2 regions of the Pseudoalteromonas sp. BSi20429 genome follow, and region 2 is predicted to be linked to the other one. Evidence: predicted binding sites of a transcription regulator. Region 2 holds the regulator's gene; the other holds the start of a gene.
The links. The regulator sigma-54, encoded in region 2, starts transcription at its own class of promoters, with help from an activator protein. The targets are predictions, from matches to a motif close to GTTGGCACGNNNNTNGNNT.
Positions count from the first base shown of each region.

Region 1: a site for sigma-54 is predicted at 3,489-3,507, ahead of P20429_RS11580 (EF-hand domain-containing protein). Genes of this name have one in related genera too.

Region 1 covers NZ_BADV01000036.1:78,139-84,793, forward strand. Annotated here, with positions in the region: gene yfbV (terminus macrodomain insulation protein YfbV) at 1-380, shown strand, start outside; gene P20429_RS11595 (putative RNA methyltransferase) at 377-1,192, opposite strand; partial or broken gene P20429_RS19385 (energy-coupling factor ABC transporter permease) at 1,189-1,837, opposite strand; gene xthA (exodeoxyribonuclease III) at 1,843-2,649, opposite strand; gene P20429_RS11585 (hypothetical protein) at 2,890-3,321, shown strand; gene P20429_RS11580 (EF-hand domain-containing protein) at 3,549-4,070, shown strand; gene scpB (SMC-Scp complex subunit ScpB) at 4,222-4,812, shown strand; gene rluB (23S rRNA pseudouridine(2605) synthase RluB) at 4,809-5,681, shown strand; gene P20429_RS11565 (YciK family oxidoreductase) at 5,762-6,508, opposite strand.
Region 2 covers NZ_BADV01000010.1:16,758-23,412, forward strand. Annotated here, with positions in the region: gene rapZ (RNase adapter RapZ) at 1-300, opposite strand, end outside; gene ptsN (PTS IIA-like nitrogen regulatory protein PtsN) at 319-771, opposite strand; gene hpf (ribosome hibernation promoting factor) at 776-1,063, opposite strand; gene P20429_RS17605 (RNA polymerase factor sigma-54) at 1,090-2,589, opposite strand; gene lptB (LPS export ABC transporter ATP-binding protein) at 2,659-3,384, opposite strand; gene lptA (lipopolysaccharide transport periplasmic protein LptA) at 3,381-3,926, opposite strand; gene lptC (LPS export ABC transporter periplasmic protein LptC) at 3,916-4,470, opposite strand; gene kdsC (3-deoxy-manno-octulosonate-8-phosphatase KdsC) at 4,467-5,018, opposite strand; gene P20429_RS17580 (KpsF/GutQ family sugar-phosphate isomerase) at 5,019-5,990, opposite strand; gene P20429_RS17575 (calcium/sodium antiporter) at 5,994-6,655, opposite strand, start outside.

The DNA.
Region 1 (6,655 bases), on a different contig from region 2:
AAGAGCTTGCGCCCTTATTTTTAGAGTTTAGAGTAATTAGAGCGACTGAGCTTGCCATTACAGTAATGCCAATCTTAGCCATGCTAACATTGTTTTTTCAGCTAAATTACTTGGGTTCTGATTTTTTACCGCAAGCCATTGCAAGTGCATTATTTTTTATATCGTTACCATTACAAGGTTTATTTTGGTTGGGTAAGCGAGCGCAAACGCCTTTAGAGCCTGCGATGCAAAAATGGTATAACGAGCTGTACACTAAAATGGCAGCTAATGGATATCAAACGCAGTTAAGTGAAAACAAGCCCCGTTATATGGAGCTTGCCAATTTACTTAAAGATATGTTTGATAAAATGGACAGGGCGTTTACTAAAGAGCAATTTTAGAGAGTTACATCATTATCTATTTTGGTAAACTGAGTAATATAAAATGATAAGGTGACAGTGTGTTCACCTTTTTCTTCGAGTGCTGTCCAGTGCTCGGGTCTAAATTTCCATGCAAATGGCGTCATCATTATTAAGTTTTTAATATCAGTAAAGCTAAGCGCTACATGCTCTGTTAAAAGGATCTGCTCTGATTTTTGAAACCCTTTTGGAGTGGCTATTTCAGTATGTTCGTTTACTTCTGAATATATATACGATTTTAGCTCTTTTAAATGACAAGGTCCTGGGCTTGCAACCACTAATGTTGCGTTTTGATTTGCTAGGCGTTCAAGCTCTTGCTCAAATAAAGGTGCAAATACGCTAACAAGTACATCAGCAAATTGGCTTTTAAAGGGGGCTTGGCTGATTGATGCCACACTAAAATGGCAATTAGGGTAGCGCTTTGCTGCATATTTAACCGCTGATTTTGAAATGTCGACACCGTATACAACAGCATTTGTTTTATTCGCGATTGCTTGGGTATAAAACCCTTCACCGCATCCTAAATCAATAATAGTATTCGCACTTATATTACTGATTATATCACTAAGGCTTTGCTGTAAAAAACGATAATACCCACGCTCTAAAAATGCACGTCTGGCTTGTACCATTTCAAGTGAATCACCCGGTTGTTTTGAATTTTTCTGTTGCACAGGCAATAAATTAACATAGCCTTCTTTAGCAAAATCAAAGCTGTGGTTGTTAGCACAACGAAGTGTTGAATCAGTTTTCAAAAGTGCTAGGTTACACAGCGGGCATTGATATTCAAGACTCATGAGCCTAGGTAGTCCTTATCGTAAAAAGTTTTTACCCAATGCGGGCGATAGGTGATCATAATTGTTATAGCCATGCCGTTGAGCATTGCTTCAGGAAACCAAATTATGGCACTTAAATAAACGTAGTTATCTGCAAGTTCTTGCCAATTGTATTGCCCTATAGCTAAGTAAAATAAAGCACCTAGGCCTATTTTTATACAGGCTATAAATCCTGCGGTTATAAACGCACAAACAAATATATAAACAAAAAAATAGACGAGGTAAATATTGGTAACTAATTATAAAGCCAAGATAGCTCAATAAAATAGGAATAAACGCACCAATAAGCAGTTGTACTGATAACAGCTCAAGTTCAATTTGACCAAAGGCAGCGAGTAGGGCTGTGGCAAGTAGGCTACTTAAAATAGTCAATCGCCAGCCTAAAATTAATGTAGCAGCCGTAACACCTAGTATGTGTAAATCAAGGCCAGTTAAAATGCCAGCCTTTATTCGCCAAAGCACTGCAAACACTAACGCACACGCAAGTACGCCAGTTTGACGGACTGGCGTATTAAGCAATGTTTTATATGTTTTTTTATCAAAGCTTAATAGAGCAATAATAATTACAAGAGCCCAAAGTAGCCCCTGCATTGTTAGGCTGAGCATAATAATTACTTAAATGTTGACCATATAGGGGCATGATCTGACGGTTTTTCAATACCGCGAAGTTCGTAATCAATACCTGTATCTATGCAGCGTGCTGCAAGCTCATTGGTTGCAAGCACTACATCTATACGAAGTCCTCGATTATCTACAAACCCTTTAGAGCGATAGTCAAACCACGAGTATTGATCGTCTGTTTCGGGGTTTTGCTCTCTAAAGGTGTCTTTAAAACCCCAATTGAGTAATGTTGCAAGCCATTCACGCTCTACCGGTTGGAAAGAACATTTACCCGTTTTTAACCAACGTTTAGCATTTACGTCGCCAATACCAATATCTAAATCGGTAGGTGATATGTTGATATCACCCATAACGATGACATCTTGATCGGGTGTGTGATTGGTTTCAAGGTGTGTCATTAAATCTTTATAAAATTGACGTTTATAAGGGAATTTAGTTTCGTGATTAATATTATCACCTTGTGGGAAATAACCATTCATGACAGTAAGGTTGCGACCGCTTTCTTGTTCAACAGTGACGCTTATCATGCGTTTTTGCGATTCATCTGTATCGGTGGCAAAACCTTTTAAGACCGATTTAGGCTCTTTTTTGCATAACATAGCTACGCCATAATGCGCTTTTTGACCATGAAAGTAGACGTGATATCCCATTTTTTGTACATCTTCTAATGGGAATGCTTCGTCGTGAACTTTAATCTCTTGCAAGCCAATAACGTCTGGTTGATGTTTGTCGATAATTGCTTGTAATTGGTGAAGACGAGCACGCAGACCATTGATATTGAAAGAAATCACTTTCATAAAATTTACCTTAAAATTGGTTCTATTTAATAGATTAAATTGTATCAGTAAATACGCGTACATAACATGACTGAATTGAGATAATAGCTGCGCAAATGTTGATCAAATGATGGGTAAAGTTTAAACATTGTGAATACAATATTAATTATTTAAATAAATAAAAAATTCAATTGAACTTAACTTTATTGAATATATAATGCGCGAAATTCACTTGTTTAGCTCGTTCAAATAGGATCTCTCATGAAAACTCAACTACTTTTAGCCACTGCTTTACTAGCATCTGCAACTGCGTCAGCTCAAAGCAATACTTACTTTAGCCAAGATAACAAAATTGAGTCTAAGTTATGTGTACTAAGTGCAAACGAAGGCTTTAGCGTTGCTCGTAAAGAAGCTGCCCAGCACGGTGTTTACCTATCTCGTTTTTCTAAAAGCATTTTATGTAATGGTGAAGATATTCGTGATATTGCTAAAAAAACGACATTAAGCAACGCATCAGTTGAGAAAGTAGAAGTATTTGCAAAAGACGCTCAACAAGAAACTCAATTATGTATGACGGCTTTAAAACAAGGTTTAGCACCTGTTCGTCAAAAAATTGGTAACCTAAACTCATTAAAATGTAATGGTCAAAACGTTACTGAGTTTGTTAAACGCTACCAAAACGCAGCAATCTAATTATTAGCTTAACTATAATAAGTAAATTTGAAATGCCTGGTTTTTACCGGGTATTTTTTTGCAAAAATTACAAGGTTGTTTGCAAAGCTTGCAAGCTTAACTTATTGAAACTGTTTAATAAATATACCGATCGAGATTAAGTTATTGATTATTATAAGTTAACTATTATTGGCATTGGATTTGTATTAGTTAAAGTGACATTTAATTAATTACGAAGGATACGTCTTATGAAAAAGTTAACATTAGCAGCCACTATTTTAGCATCATTAAGCCTAGCGGCTTGTTCATCTAATCAAGGTCTTGAAAGAATAGACAGTGACTTTGCAAGTTTAGATAATGATAGCGATGGCTACATCTCAAAAGTTGAAGCTGATGACGATAGCATTTGGGGCCATTTTTCAAATATTGATACCAATATGGATAACGAAATTAGCCGCAAAGAATTTAACACTTATATGAAGCTTAATAATGGCAAAGTAGCCACTGATTCTGAAGTAAGTGAGTCGGCATTTAAAGCTGAAATTGCTAAATTCGATAAAATTGAAAGCAGTTTTTCAAGCTTAGATAACGACAGCAATGGCTATATCTCGGTAGTTGAAGGTAACGATGATGATATTTCAAATCATTTTGGTTACATGGATAAAAACCAAGATAAGCGCATCAGTAAAAGCGAGTTTATGGGTTACATTAAAAAATACGGTAACGCAGTAGCTGAAGATGATGCATTAGAAGCTTTTAAAAGTAACTAATAGTTACCATTTTAGTAAGTAAGATTAAAGCCAGTGCTAGTCACTGGCTTTTTTGTGTTTTAAATTTAGTTATTTGATAGATATATTTTCCTAGTTTGGTGTTGTTCTGTCATAATAGATAGCTGTGTATTTTTATTTGTTAAGAGTGTGTATGGCGGGTCGGCGAATTAGTGATGAACAACTAGTTGAGATCATTGAAGCAGCTATTTTTGTTGCAGATAAGCCTGTTAGTAAACGCCACCTTAAAGACATCGTATTAATAGATTTAGCTATTTCTATGACGCGAATAAATGACGCAATAGATACAATACAAGAACATTTTCAAACTCGTGGTATTCGCTTAGTTGAAGTTGGTAGTGGGTATCGGTTTCAGGCATGCAGTAGTTTAAGCCCTTGGTTAAATAACTTGTGGCAAGAACGCGCACCAAAATACTCGCGTGCTTTACTGGAAACATTATCACTTATTGCATACAGGCAGCCCATTACACGCGGCGAAATTGAGCAAGTAAGAGGTGTTACTACGGGTTCGAATATTATTAAAACCTTACTCGAAAGAGAGTGGGTTAAAGTGGTAGGGCATAAAAAGGTTCCGGGAAAGCCGGCTTTATATGCAACTACTAAGCAATTTTTAGATTATTTTTCGTTAACTGGACTTGAAAATTTACCTGCGTTGCCAACAGAGCAGCAAAGTAAAATTAACCAGTTATTGAGCGATCCTTCTGTGAGAGAACCATCCGAATGAGTATTATACAAGGTGAAAAGTTACAAAAAGTCTTAGCCCGTGCAGGCGTAGGCTCACGCCGTGAAATGGAAAAATACATTGACGCAAACCGCGTTAGTGTAAACGGTAAAGTGGCAAAGTTAGGTGACCGTGTTGAAGAAACCGATTTGATTCGTGTTGACGGACACAGTGTAAAAATCGAAGAAAAAGCAGACCGTATCTGTCGTGTGATTATGTATAACAAACCAGAAGGTGAGTTAAGCACACGTAAAGATCCTGAAGGGCGTCGTACTGTATTTGACCGACTTCCGCGTATTGATGGCGATCGCTGGATTGCGGTTGGTCGATTAGATGTTAATACATCGGGTTTAATGCTTTTTACAAACGATGGTGAACTGGCAAACCGTTTAATGCACCCAAGCTATGAAGTAGAGCGTGAATACTCTGCACGTGTATTTGGTGAAGTAACCAACGAGACGGTTAAAAACTTACTACGTGGTGTTGAGCTTGAAGATGGTCCAGCCAAATTCACGACTGTAACCCCTATGGGTGGCGAAGGCGTTAACCGTTGGTTTAACGTAACGTTAAATGAAGGGCGTAACCGTGAAGTTCGTCGTTTATGGCAGTCTCAAGATGCAGAAGTATCTCGTCTTATTCGTATTCGTTACGGTAAACTAGAGCTTGATAAGCGCGTGCCACAAGGTGGTTGGATGGAGTATGATTTAGAAACAGTAAACTACTTGCGTAAAACCGTTAAATTAGGCCGCGAAACACAAACTAAGCTTTCTGTTATGCCTGAAAAACGCAAAGATAAACGCGCCAAAATTAACCAAATTCGTAAAGCAGTTAAAAAACACAATCAGCGTGTTAAGCCGACTAAACGTAAATAATCAATTAGTTATTTATTGAACACAAAAAAGCCGCTAATTGCGGCTTTTTAATGTGCTTTTTAAATTATTTAAACTCTAAATTACTTTTTTACTTGAGCATCTAACGATTCGCCATTCACTTCACTTGAATCGTCACTCATCAGATATAAATATGTAGGCATTAAATCCTCTGGTGTAGCAAGTGCGTCTCTATCTTCACCTGGATATGCAGCAGCTCGCATTGAAGTGCGAGTAGCGCCTGGGTTAATACAGTTTACACGAATATTCGTTTTACCTACTTCACATGCCCATGTTTGCATCATACCTTCTACTGCAAATTTTGAGATGGCATAAGGCCCCCAAAATTCACGACCTTTGCGGCCTACACCTGATGATGTAAATACTATCGATGCATTATCAGACTTACGAAGAACAGGAAAAAGTGCTTTAGTGATCATTGCTTGTGCAGTCACGTTTACTTTCATTATGTTTTCGAACGTAGATGAGCAAAAATGTTCAAGCGGACCGAGTGACCCTAAAATACCTGCATTATTAAGCAACCCATCAAGGCGTCCAAACTGATATTCGATTGTTGCAGCAAGGTCACGGTAGTTTTGCTTCGTTGCGCCTTTTAAATCCATAGGGACTATTGCAGGTTTAGGGTAGCCAGCATTAACAATTTCATCGTAAACACATTCAAGTTTATTAGTTGTTTTTCCTAATAAGATAACTGTAGCGCCGTATTTTGCATACGTAATTGCTGCAACTCGGCCAATACCATCACCGGCGCCTGTTATTAAAATAACTTTATCTTTAAGTGCGTTTTCAGCTGCTTGATATGTGTGCATAAAAGTACCAATTCATATAATTTTTTTGATTTTAACATAGCGAAACGTGAAGTAATCGAATTTATTGTAAAATTAGGTGGCGAAAATAGAAACTTTACGTTAAGTTTAACTGGTCTAATGTCTCATTAATAACCTGATTACATTGTT
Region 2 (6,655 bases):
ACGAGTTTCAGAAAAACGTTTGATCAATGTTTGATCGTCGCTATCTAAATAAAATAACGTAGGGTTTGCAAAGCCTGGCAAGTATTCAAGAATATCGTTAAATTCATCTTGTTGTTTAGGGATGTTACGCACATCAATGCTAACAGCAATTTTATCGTAGCTATCAGACACACTGCGAACTAATGAAGGAAGCAAGTTAACTGGAATATTATCTACACAATAATAACCTAAATCTTCTACAACGCGTAAAGCAACCGACTTTCCAGAACCAGAACGGCCGCTTATGATAATTAACTCCATTTAACACCCTTTATAAAACTATGATTGATTGACAATAACTTGGTAAAGCTCAGCATCTGATTTTGCACTGCGTAACTGTTTACAAAAATCTTTGTTGTTTAGTTTATCAGCAATGGTTGCTAGAGTCTTTAAGTGCTGCTGGTTATCGCCATCTGGTACGATGAGTGCGACGAAAATATCAACAGGGCGATTATCGATTGCATCAAAATTTATTGGAGTTTCGCTAACGAGTACTAAAGCCAAAGGCTCTTCTGCACCGCTCATTCTTCCATGAGGAATGGCAATGCCACGCCCTATACCTGTACTACCCAATTTTTCTCTGCTCATTAAAGCATTAAGAATATCTTGTTGCGGTAAATACGGAAGTTTGTCGTGAGCAAGTTCGCTAATGAACTCTAAAATTCTTTTTTTGCTATTAAAAAGGACCGCAGCTTTGCTGCAGTCCTGGCATATAAGTGAGCTTAATTTCATCATATTAGTGTCGAGCAAGCTTCTCTTTGTGTTTAATTACTTGTCGATCGAGCTTGTCGATCAACGAGTCAATGGCGGCATACATATCTTGATGTTCTGTAGAGGCAAATAGCTCAGCACCGCTTACGTGTATGGTGGCTTCTGCTTTTTGATTTAATTTTTCTACATCGAGAATGACATGAACATTATTAATATGATCAGAGTGTCTTTCTAGCTTCGCAAATTTGGTATTAATATAGTCTCTTAGTGAATCGGTTAATTCTACGTGACGACCAGTTAAGTTTAGTTGCATAAGCATTACCCTCTTTTTTTTGCGTCTTAAATCAAACTTTTACGCTGATTTGACGGTGGAATAGCCAGAGATTCGCGGTATTTTGCGATTGTACGTCTCGCTACTTTAATTCCTTGCTCAGCCAATATATCCGCTATTTTGCTATCACTCAATGGTTTTGCTGAGTTTTCTGCTGCGATTAATTTTCGGATAAGCGCACGGATTGCTGTAGATGAACATTCACCCCCGTTTTCGGTGCTTACATGGCTTGAGAAAAAATATTTAAGCTCAAATATACCACGGGGTGTGTGCATATACTTTTGGGTTGTTACGCGCGAAATTGTTGATTCGTGCATTTCTACCATTTCAGCAACATCATTTAAAACCATTGGTTTCATGGCTTCAGGACCGTGTTCAAAAAAGCCTTGTTGTTGCTTAACAATACAATTTGTTACTTTTAATAGCGTGTCGTTTCTACTTTCTAAGCTTTTAATAAACCATTTAGCTTCTTGTAAATGCGAGCGAATAAACTGGCTGTCACCACTGGATTTTACAGTGCGAGACATTGCAGCGTATTGGCTATTAACACGAATTTTAGGCATGCTATCTGGGTTTAACTCAACAACCCAGCGGCCTTTAATTTTTTTAACTGACACATCGGGAATAACATACTCAGATTCTTCTCTTACAATAGTATCTGCTGGTTTAGGGCTAAGAGTATGTATTAATGTCATTACTTCTTTAAGCTCTTCTTCTTTGAGCTTAGTTTTCTTCATTAATGTACGATAGTCACGAGCAGCTAATAAATCAATATGCTCGGTTAAAATCATTTTTGTTTCATTAATGTAAGGTGTTTCTTTGTCAAACTGGTTAAGCTGAATACACAAACACTCTTGTAAACTACGTGCAGCAATACCAACAGGATCAAACAGTTGGATGCGTTTTAATACAGCTTCAATTTCATCAAGTTCGACTTCGTTATCATCTTCGTTTTCTTGATTAAAGCTTTCTAAAATCTCTTCGCAGCTTAGTGTTAAAATACCTGAATCATCGACGGCTTCTACAATCGCAATAGCAATAGCTTCGTCTGTAGGGCTAAATGGCGTTAGTTGTAACTGCCACATTAAATACTCATGGAGCGTTTCAGTAGAGGCGCCTTGGTATATTGATTCGTCTTCAGGCATCGGACCCGATGATGCTGCTGGGGCGGCACTCATGTACTCATCCCAACTAACATCCATAGCCATGTCGTCACTTAGCGTGTCTTTTGCAAGTGCTTCACCACTATCTTGTTCGTATTCGCTTGGAGCATCATCGGCAGATGCGCTAACAGTTATGTCATCTGTATCTGCTTTTTGCTCGTTTTTACCTGCAGCGTCTTCTGAATAGTCTGCTTCTTCAACCTCTAATAGCGGGTTGCTGTCGAGAGCTTCTTGTATTTCTTGCTGGAGATCCAATGTACTGAGTTGCAACAAACGAATAGCTTGTTGCAGCTGTGGAGTCATTGTAAGTTGCTGGCCCATGCGCAGCTGTAGTGATTGCCTCATGTATCTCTAACAATCCTTTTATGTTGTTATAATTAATACTAGCAGATGCTTAAAGACATGGCGTAAATGTTACAGCCTAAATTGCTCGCCTAAGTAAACATCGCGTACTGTTTTATCATTTAATACGTGTTCTGGAGTACCTGATGCAATCAGCTCCCCATGAGAAACAATGTAGGCTTTTTCACAAACATCAAGGGTTTCTCTTACGTTATGATCGGTGATTAATACACCAATCCCACGATTTTTAAGATGTTCTATTATTTTCTTTATGTCTAATACCGAAATCGGGTCAACACCTGCAAATGGTTCATCCAGTAATATAAATTTAGGATCTGCTGCCAGCGCACGTGCTATTTCAACACGACGACGTTCGCCTCCTGACAATGCCATACCTTGGCTATCACGAATGTGTTGTATGCTAAATTCATCTAATAATTTATCGAGAGTGTCTTCTCTAGCTTGTTTATTTAACTCTTTGCGCGTTTCTAAAATGGCCATTAAGTTTTGATAAACAGTCAGCTTTCTGAATATTGAAGACTCTTGCGGTAAGTAGCCAATGCCTAATCTAGCACGACTATGCATAGGTAAAAGAGTAATATCGTTATCGTCTATCGATATTTTACCTTTGTCGCTAGGTACAAGTCCTACTATCATATAAAACGTGGTGGTTTTACCTGCGCCGTTAGGGCCAAGTAAGCCAACAATACTGCCAGCTTTGACTTCAAGGCCGACGTTTTTTACAACTTCACGGCCTTTATAGCTCTTTGCTAATAGCTCTGCTTTTAATGTGCTCATGGTTGACCTTTGTCGCTTTTTTTACTTTTTTTAGTCTCGATTGGCACTAAAATTGTGTGAACGCGGTCAGTTGAGTTTTCATCTTTTTCGGCACTGATTAGCTGCTGCTCTATATCGTAGGTAATGCTTTTAGCATTTATTTTTTGTCCCGCTTGCGATACTTGTGCATTACCAACAAGCGTTAAAAAACGCTTAGATACATCATAACGTACTTCGTCAGCACTGGCGCTCATAGTCGTGCCATCTGATTGCTTTTCTTCAAAGTGCGCAGGGCTACCTGTAGCAATTAATAATTGTTTATTATCACCAAGTTCATCGCGTTTATGTACTTCTAAGCGGTCGGCTGTGATACGGCGATTACCGTGAATAATTTCAACATTTTTCTCAAAAATCCCGACATTAGCTTTTAATTGACCTTCTTGCTTATCGGCGCTTATTGAAATTTGATTTGCAGTCGGTTGCGTGTTTTGCTCTGCAGCACTACTATTAAACGCTAGTATAAGTGTAGGAATAATAAGTGATTTTAATATTTTATTGGTCATAATATATGGTTCGCGTATGGTTAATTAGTTTTATCACTTCGGTTTTTAAGTCGGCTTCTAGGCCTTTACCAGTGATTTTTAAATTGGGTCCAGTGATGATAACGGGTTGCTCCGAACGCATTGTTAATAGCTTTATATCTACCTGAATATTATCAGCATTGATTTTGTCTATCATGGCGTTATCGGTTAAGTTTTTGGCAACCACATTGCCTTCTAAAATTAATTGTTTGTCTTCGTATAATGTTGCTTCGTCTGCATTTATTTGCCACGTTTGCTTTTCGTTATATAAAGTAAAAATAGGTTTTTCAAAAAACGTAAAACCTAATTGTTGATATAGCTCCATTTTAGCCGCAGTGACTTTGTGGCTAATTTTACCTTGTTCGTCATAGGCTGTTTGTTTGAGTTCAATGGCTATGTAATCAGGCTTGGCAATAACTTCAGGCTCAGTCTGAGGCACAATATTTGTTTGTGTAAAATAAGGGTACCAAAGCCAAACCATACAGCTAATGAATAAAACGCTTAATATTATGCGCGCTGCATTCATGAACTAGTGCCTTGTGTAGTCAATGCTTTACCATTTTCAAGCATAAGTAAGTCGGTGAGCTCTCTTACTGCACCAAAGCCGCCAGGCATTTGCGTTACATAGTGTGATAAACGTTTAATAAGTGGATGGGCATCATTTACTGCAACAGCAAAGCCGACTAATTCCATAACGGGCATGTCAGGACCATCATCACCGATATAAGCAATTTGTTCATCGCTAAGGTTGAGTTTGTCTTTTAATTCTTGATAGGCAATGAGCTTATTTTCTTGGCCTTGATAAATATGCTGTACGGTTAAGCTGCTCATACGTTGTTGCACTATTTGTGAATGACGACCAGTAATTACAGCCACTTCAAAGCCACTGTTTATAAGCGCTTTAATGCCAAAACCATCTTTTGTATTAAATGCTTTTAGCTCTTCACCTTGATTACCAAGATAAATACGGCCATCAGAAAATACACCATCAATATCGCATATAAGTAGTTTTACTTTTTTAGCGCGTGCTTTTGCATCATCGCTCAGCGGTTGATAGAGTTCTTCAAATTGCATTTATAATACTCCTGCTTTTAATAGGTCTTGCATGTTTAATGCGCCAATAGGTTGGTTTTTCTCATTGACGACGATTAAGCCATTTATACGTTTGTGTTCCATAATATTAAGCGCTTCAGCGGCTAAAATATCTTGTGTAGCCGTAGTACATGACTTAGTCATAACAACATCTATTTGTGTTGTATGAATATCAATTCTTTGTTCTAAAATACGACGCAAATCGCCATCGGTAAATAATCCCACGAGCTGCTGATTTTCATCAACAATGGCTGTCATGCCTAGCCCTTTAGCAGACATTTCAATAAGGGCGTCTTTAACTGTTTGTGAAACGCTAATAATAGGTGTATTTGCGCCGCTGTGCATAACATCTTTCAAAGTAAGTAATAAACGCTTGCCTAAACTACCACCTGGGTGAGATAGCGCGAAGTCATCAGCTGTAAACCCGCGAGCTTCTAATAATGCAACTGCCATGGCATCGCCCATCGCAAGCGTTGCAGTGGTACTTGATGTAGGAGCTAGACCCAATGAACAGGCTTCTTTTTCTACTTTAATACACACATGTACATTAGCAAGGGTCGCCATGGTTGATTGCGTATTGCCAGTCATCGCTATCATTTTGGCACCAAGTCGTTTTAAAACCGGAATGATATTTAAAACTTCGCTGGTCTCCCCTGAATTGGAAATAAGCATAACCACGTCATTTTTAGTGATCATACCTAAATCACCATGACTTGCTTCACCAGGGTGAACAAAAAATGCTGGACTGCCTGTGCTTGCAAGGGTTGCCGCTATTTTATTGCCAATATGACCTGATTTACCCATACCAATGACAATAATACGGCCTTCGCAGTCGTACATTAATTGGCACGCGTTATGAAAATTTTCATCTACATATTGTGCAATATCACTAAGTGCTTGGCGTTCAACATCTAAAACGCGAAGGCCTTGTTCAATAAAATTTAGCGTTGCCATCATTTACCCTACTTGACTAAAAATATACCCTTGGTAACCCAAAAACGCTATTAGCAATAAGCCGCCTTCTACTCTATTGATACGTTGGGTACCTCTAAAGTTCAATGACATAATAATAAGAGCAAGTGTTGCGCCAATCATAATTAATACGTCTCGGCTTACTAATGATGGATCAATGGCTGAAGGGTTAATAATACCGGCAAGTGGTAATACCGCTAGAATATTAAATATGTTTGAGCCAACAATATTACCTAGTGCTAAATCATCTTCATTTTTAAGTACACCTGCAACCGAAGCGGCAAGTTCAGGCAAACTAGTACCGATGGCAATAATTGTTAAGCCAATGACTAAGTCGCTTAAGCCGAAGTATTTAGCAATATCGACAGCCGAACCTATTAAAAAATGAGAACTAACAGGTAGGAGTATCATGCCGACAACTAACCAAAATACCGCTTTTTTCGTAGGTACATCGCTTGGTACATCGTCGCAGGCTTCTGACACAAATGGGTCATCTTGGTTTTTTGCACGCATAGATACAATAATTAACCCACCGATGAATACGATAAAGCCAACCAAAAGTGCAACACCTTCATTAAATGAAAAGTAGTTATCTGAGAACACATACCAAGTAGCTAAAGATACGAGCATCACTAATGGCATTTCAC